Linked DNA regions of Metallumcola ferriviriculae. The protein of the gene in region 1 binds, or shares a complex with, the protein of each later gene. Links are inferred from orthologs where the notes say so. Each region holds a gene or a part of one and is shown in the gene's direction. Other genes may lie near its edges. The genes, in order: MFMK1_RS01705 and nifU.

Region 1 (3,234 bases):
GCATGTAATCTGTTAGAGCAGGAAAAAATTCCGGCGGTTATCAAAGATTTGGGTGACAGGCAGGTTACGGAGTTGGCATTAATTGAAAACATCCAGCGAGAGGACCTCAACGCTATCGAAGAGGCATGGGCCTATAAAACTCTATTGGAAGAGTTCGGCTTAACTCAGGAAAAATTAGCTGGACGGATTGGTAAAAGCAGGTCAGCTATTACTAATGCATTACGCCTATTAAACCTGGAGTGTGATGTACAAGATCTCTTAACCTTAGGGGTTATTTCCATGGGACATGCCCGGGCATTATTATCTATTTCAGATGCGGAAAAACAAGTGGCATTGGCGAGACAGGTGGCGGATAAAGGTCTTTCAGTACGGGAGACAGAACGATTAGTAAAAAACACTGCGGAAGGCCGCACTGCTAGAAAGACAGCCGATCAAAAAGTTTTACCAGAAATAATTTCTCTCCAGGAAAAGTTAGAGGAGCAACTCAGCACAAAGGTAGTCATTAAACATGGTGACAATAAAGGAAGAATACTGATCGATTACTACGATAATCAAGACCTAAATCGCATTCTGATGCTTATAGGGGTGAGCGACTAATTGTTTCATGTGAAACATCGGAGAATAATGTTTCACATGAAACATGTAGCAGATAAGCTTCAGATATACTAACTTTAAATCCCGTATATTTCAAGTTGGTGTTTGGGTAATCTAAGTTTAACTTAATGACAGGGGCTAAGTGGTATAGAGCTCATTTAGTTGCTTGCCCGAAAATCAGTAGAGGCTCGTAACTATTTAAATAGGTAAAGATGGAAGATCGAAATAAAGCGGGGCTTTGCCCTGCTTGATTTTTTACCGAGGAGAGGTCAGATGATATATTTTGATAATGCTGCTAGTTCGTGGCCTAAACCCCCGCAAGTAATCGATGCAGTGCGGGAAGCACTGGAGGATAGCGGTGCCAATCCAGGACGATCGGGGCATAGGTTGGCGCGCAAGGCCGCGGGTCATGTATACGAGGCGCGCAAAAGGTTGGCACGGTTCATCGGCGCCGAAAAAGAAGAACGAGTAGTATTCACCGCTAATGCAACAGAGGCGTTAAACACTGCGATAAATGGTGTTCTTAAACAGGGGGACCATGTGGTCACTACTGTTTTGGAGCATAATTCCATGTTGAGGCCGTTGTATTTACTAAAAAAGAAAGGCGTTGATGTGAGCATAGTGTCATGTGACGCATCCGGAAAAATCCGACCGGACCAAATCGAGCACCATATCAAGCTTAATACCAAACTCGTGGCGTTAACCCATGCATCTAATGTAACCGGAACCATACAACCAATAGCTGCCATTGCTGAAATTGCTAGACGCAGAGGAGTTTTGTTGCTAGTAGATGCCGCGCAGACCGCCGGTGCGTATCCACTGGATGTAAGTGCTCTTGGCATAGATATGCTAGCTATGACGGGACATAAAGCTTTTTCTGGACCCCAGGGCACAGGGGCATTGTATGTCTCTCCCGGTACGGCTTTGTTACCTTTGAAGGTAGGCGGTACTGGAAGTTTTTCGGAATTAGAACAACAACCCGAAGGATTTCCTGATTACCTGGAAAGCGGCACACTTAACGGACCGGGCTTAGCAGGACTGGCAGCAGCGCTGGAATTTTTAGAAGAGACCGGACTAAACGAGATCATGGAACATGAACAGCTGCTGTTAAGCAGGTTGGTGACTATGTTAAGGAATATTGAAGGGGTCATCGTTTATGGACATCAGGCAGGGGTATCCCATGTGCCTGTAGTCTCATTTAACATTCATAATTGCGATCCTGCGGAAGTCAGCTTTGCCCTAGATCGGATTTACGATATGGCTGTAAGACCGGGACTCCATTGTGCGCCTCTAGCACATAAGGCATTGGCTACATACCCGCAAGGAACTGTTAGGGCAAGTCTATCATATTTTAATACACTCGTAGAGGTAGACAATTTTATTGAAGCTATTGAACAAATAACTCATGATCTATAAAGCTGACTTGAGAGGAGGAATTGTTTTTGTGGGGGACGGTTGTTAATGCTTTAGCCATAGTTAGTGGGGCAATATTGGGCAAAATATTAGGCAGGTCATTTGCTGATAATCTAAAGATTACGGTAATGCAGGGATTAGGCTTGGGCGTATTACTGGTAGGGATACAGATGGCAATGCAGACAAATAATGTATTGATTGTAATCTTTAGCTTAGTGCTTGGCGGCATCACCGGGGAATTGTTGCGGTTAGAGTGGCATCTGGATAATTTAGGGCGTTATCTTGAAAGTAGAGTCAATAAAGAGAATGGGCGGCAAAGTACTTTCGCCCAGGGTTTTGTTACGGCCAGCTTGATATATTGTGTCGGCGCAATGGCTATAATGGGGGCATTGGAATCAGGGTTGACGGGGCAACATCGTACATTATATGCTAAATCACTTTTGGACGGTGTTATGTCAATCATGCTCAGTTCAACATTGGGGTTGGGAGTAGCATTTTCTGCCCTGCCGGTATTTGTTTATCAAGGGAGTATAACCTTATTGGCTCGATGGATAGGGATGTTATTAAACGAAGCGGTAATAGCAGAAATGACCGCTACTGGCGGGGTTCTGATTATTGGTATTGCTCTTGGTATTTTAGAAATACGTAAGATAAATGTAGGTAACTTATTACCGGCAGTTGTTTTTGCTTTTATTCTGGGGCAAGTCTTTTTAACATAAAGATTCGTGCCAGCTGATTTGATCAAGGACTACAGATGTTAATTACCTGATAAATGACTGCTTTTTGGTAAGAAGTGTCCAAGGGGTTGATAGTATGTCCGCAGAAACACCATATTTGGCCTTAGATAAAGATAAATTAAAGGCAAATATTAAAGATATGGCTCTTTTTTCAGAAAAAGAAGGAGTTGTGCTGCGCCCCCATGTAAAGGCTCATAAGCTGCGCCCTATTGCGGATATGCAAATGCGCGCGGGGGCAGTAGGATTGACTGTATCAAAATTAGCTGAAATGGAAGTCTTTTTATCCGGTGGAATAAAGAATATCTTCTTGGCTTACCAACTGGTCTCTCGGCAAAAAATTCAGAGAATGCTTGAAATCACATACGATGCGATGATCCGAGTGGCGATAGACAATCCTATCCACATCGATATATTAAGTGAGATAGCAAACCAACGACATAGACAGGTCGAAGTATTAGTGGAGGTGGATACTGGTTTGCAACGCTGCGGG
Region 2 (3,322 bases), 2.8 Mb from region 1 along the record:
GACTGCGTAAGGCGGGTTTAGTCAAAAGTATTCGCGGTGCCCAGGGCGGGTATCTGTTGGCCCGGGAACCGAAAGAAATTAGAGTAGGGGACATTATCAGAGTTTTGGAAGGCCCGATCGCCCCCATGGATTGCGTCAGTGAAGAGGACCCGGAAGAATGTTCCCGGGGGGAGAGCTGTATTACCAAAACTATCTGGAAAAGAGTACGGGACAGTATTACTGAAGTGTTGGATTCTATCACACTGCAGGATATGTGCGATGATGCGGCAAAGGCGCGTCAAGAAAACGATTATTACATGTATTACATTTAAGGAGGCGTCATAGCAGTGCGTAAAGTATATCTGGATCATAGTGCCACCACGCCGGTACATCCGGAAGTGGTTGACGTTATTAACAAATACCTAACTGATGTTTGGGGTAATCCCTCCAGTATTCACAGTTTCGGCAGGGAAGCTAAAAAAGGACTAGAGGAAGCACGGGAAAAGGTCGCGTCTTTGATGGGAGCTGACCCAAAGGAAATTATTTTTACCAGCGGTGGGACTGAGGCGGACAATATGGCCATTATTGGCAGTGCTCATGCCAACGAGAAAAAAGGCAAGCATATCATTACCTCCCAGGTTGAACATCATGCTGTATTAGATGCTTTTAAGCATTTGGAAAAGAACGGCTTTGAGGTCACTTACCTGCCGGTTGATGAAGAGGGTTTGGTCAGCGTGGCTGAGGTGGAGCGAGCTATTAGAGAAGATACCACTTTTATCAGCATTATGCATGTTAATAACGAAATCGGTACTATTCAACCGGTGGAGGAAATAGGTGCCATAACCCGAGAAAAGGGAATTATCTTTCATGTAGATGCGGTACAAAGCTATGGTAAAATACCCGTAGATGTCAAGCAGATGAATGTTGATTTATTGACTGCATCCTCTCATAAAATATATGGCCCCAAAGGTGCCGGTTGTTTATATATCAGAAAAGGCGTTAAAGTACCTTCCTTTACACTGGGTGGCGGACAGGAAAAAAAGCGGCGCCCGGGTACCGAGAATATGCCGGGTATTGTGGGTTTTGGGAAAGCGGCGGAAATAGCGGCTAGGGATTATGAAGGGGAAATGAAGCGTCTCTCCGGATTAAGGGACAAGTTGGTAACGGGCATTGAAGAAAGAATTCCTGATATTCGTATCAACGGACACCGTACCAAACGTCTTCCCGGTAACGCCAACATCAGCTTTCGCTTCATTGAAGGTGAATCATTATTATTAAGTCTGGATATGAAGGGAATAGCCGCATCCAGCGGGTCGGCCTGTACTTCAGGCTCTTTGGACCCGTCCCATGTCTTGCTAGCCATCGGGCTTTCTCATGAAATTGCTCATGGTTCACTGCGCATGACACTGGGCGGTTCCAACACACAAGAAGATATTGATTATGTTTTGGAAGTATTACCGGAGATAGTGGAGCGGCTGCGGTCTATGTCTCCCTTATATCAACGCAAGGAAGCTTGCAAGCAGAAGGAGTGTTATGAGCATGTACAGTGAAAAAGTAATGGATCATTTCACCAACCCGCGCAATGTTGGGGAACTTGATAATGCTGACGGCAGCGGCGAAGTGGGGAACCCTACCTGCGGAGATATCATGAAAATTTCCATTAAGGTAGAGAATAATATTATTACCGATGTAAAGTTTAAAACTTTTGGCTGCGGAGCAGCAATTGCAACCAGCAGTATGGTAACTGAGATGGTGAAAGGGAAAACTATTGAAGAGGCATTGAAAATAAGTAATAAAAATGTTGCAGAGGAATTAGATGGATTACCGCCGGCCAAAATGCACTGTTCAAATTTGGCAGCGGATGCACTGCACAAAGCTATTGAAGATTACAAGCAGAAGCAGGCAAGCTAGGGGGGCTTTAAGCCCCCTGATTTTTTGAGGTGGGACATATGACAAAACAAATATTGGTGGCCATGAGTGGAGGCGTGGATAGTTCTGTTGCCGCTGCTCTCTTAAAAGAAAGCGACTACGATCTTGTGGGAGTAACCATGCAAATTTGGCCTGCTGATCAACCGCATCCCGAGATAGAAGGGTCATGTTGTTCGCTGTCTGCGGTGGATGACGCCCGGTCTGTGGCCGACAAGCTGGGGATTCCCTATTACGTAATGAACTTTAGGGATTACTTCAAGGAAAAAGTTATTGATTATTTTATCGAAGACTATTTGTCAGGCAGAACACCAAACCCATGTATCGCCTGCAACCAACACGTTAAGTTTGAAGCATTGCTGCAAAAGGCCCTGGCGATAGGCACGGACTTGATTGCCACCGGGCATTATGCCCGTATATACTTTGATGACGACAGGCAGCGTTATGTATTGGCAAAAGCAAAGGACAGCAATAAAGATCAAACCTATGTGCTTTATGGCTTCAATCAGGAGCAACTTTCGCGTACACTGATGCCGCTGGGAGAATTCACCAAGCCGGAAATTCGTCAGATGGCGGAAGAAATGGGGTTGGTGGTTGCTCACAAACCGGAAAGCCAGGAGATTTGCTTTGTTCCCGATAACAACTATCGTAATTTTTTGAAGGATAAGGTCGGTCAACGGATTAAACCTGGTCCGTTTTTGGACACCAAGGGCAATAAAATTGGTGAGCATCAAGGGATAGCCTACTATACCATCGGTCAGCGTCATGGTTTGGGCCTCGCTATGGGAAAACCCATCTATGTAGTTGACATTGACGTACGGCGTAATGCGGTTATTGTTGGCAGCCATGAAGAAACCTTTAGTCCAGGGTTGACGGCAAATAAAAATAATTTTATTCTTTTTGACCACTTGGAAAGCCCGGTGGAGGTAAAGGTAAAAATTCGCTACAAAGCTCCTCCGGTACCGGCACTGGTCTCTCCCGGGGAAGAAGGCCGAGTAAAGGTGGAATTTAAACAACCTCAGCGAGCAGTAACTCCCGGTCAAGCGGTTGTATATTATCAGGATGATCTGGTAATGGGTGGCGGAACTATTGAAAAACCATTACGGTAACAAAAAATTAGCAGCTCTCGAAAGTGGGAGTTGTCTTTTTTTATGTTTAGGAAAAAGTATTTGGTTGTAACGTCCATCAAAAAGGAGTTAAGTTTCTCAAGCTAATGCCAGAAAGCACAAGTTTATCCATATGCGAATTTTCAAAAAATACTTGACTTTCAGGGCAATTTATATTATTTTTTAGGTAAGTGAATGAACATTCAGTCACTGCTTGGCCTTAATTAAGAGAATATTTCGAAGAGCGAGAAATTAGCGGGTGGGGGGTTCTTATGAATGGGTAAGACCATTGTCAATATGTTTTTTGAAAG

Evidence for each region.
Region 2: the proteins of MFMK1_RS01705 (region 1) and nifU are in contact, whole or in part, in a solved structure (PDB 5XT5), measured with the Bacillus subtilis proteins. The link is inferred for Metallumcola ferriviriculae from one-to-one orthologs.

The regions. Positions count from the first base shown.
Region 1 is NZ_CP121694.1:322,186-325,419, forward strand. Bases 35-2,938 are described here. They hold MFMK1_RS01705 (aminotransferase class V-fold PLP-dependent enzyme), read left to right. Parts: upstream 35-867; coding sequence 868-2,010; downstream 2,011-2,938. Other genes in these bases: MFMK1_RS01700 (ParB/RepB/Spo0J family partition protein), read left to right, coding at 35-597; MFMK1_RS01710 (DUF554 domain-containing protein), read left to right, coding at 2,037-2,726; MFMK1_RS01715 (alanine racemase), read left to right, coding at 2,821-2,938. Outside these bases: more of MFMK1_RS01700, read left to right, coding at 1-34; more of MFMK1_RS01715, read left to right, coding at 2,939-3,234. UniProt on the Bacillus subtilis protein: Type II cysteine desulfurase that acts as the initial step in the SUF-like Fe-S cluster assembly pathway.
Region 2 is NZ_CP121694.1:3,110,558-3,113,879, reverse strand. What follows is about bases 213-3,204. They hold nifU (Fe-S cluster assembly scaffold protein NifU), read left to right. Parts: upstream 213-1,518; coding sequence 1,519-1,890; downstream 1,891-3,204. Other genes in these bases: mnmA (tRNA 2-thiouridine(34) synthase MnmA), read left to right, coding at 1,929-3,014; nifS (cysteine desulfurase NifS), read left to right, coding at 327-1,529; MFMK1_RS15405 (RrF2 family transcriptional regulator), read left to right, coding at 213-311. Also shown: more of MFMK1_RS15405, read left to right, coding at 1-212; MFMK1_RS15385 (AMP-dependent synthetase/ligase), read left to right, coding at 3,288-3,322. UniProt on the Bacillus subtilis protein: Part of the SUF-like system that mediates the biosynthesis of iron-sulfur (Fe-S) clusters. Acts as a sulfurtransferase and thus transfers sulfur from SufS to SufB.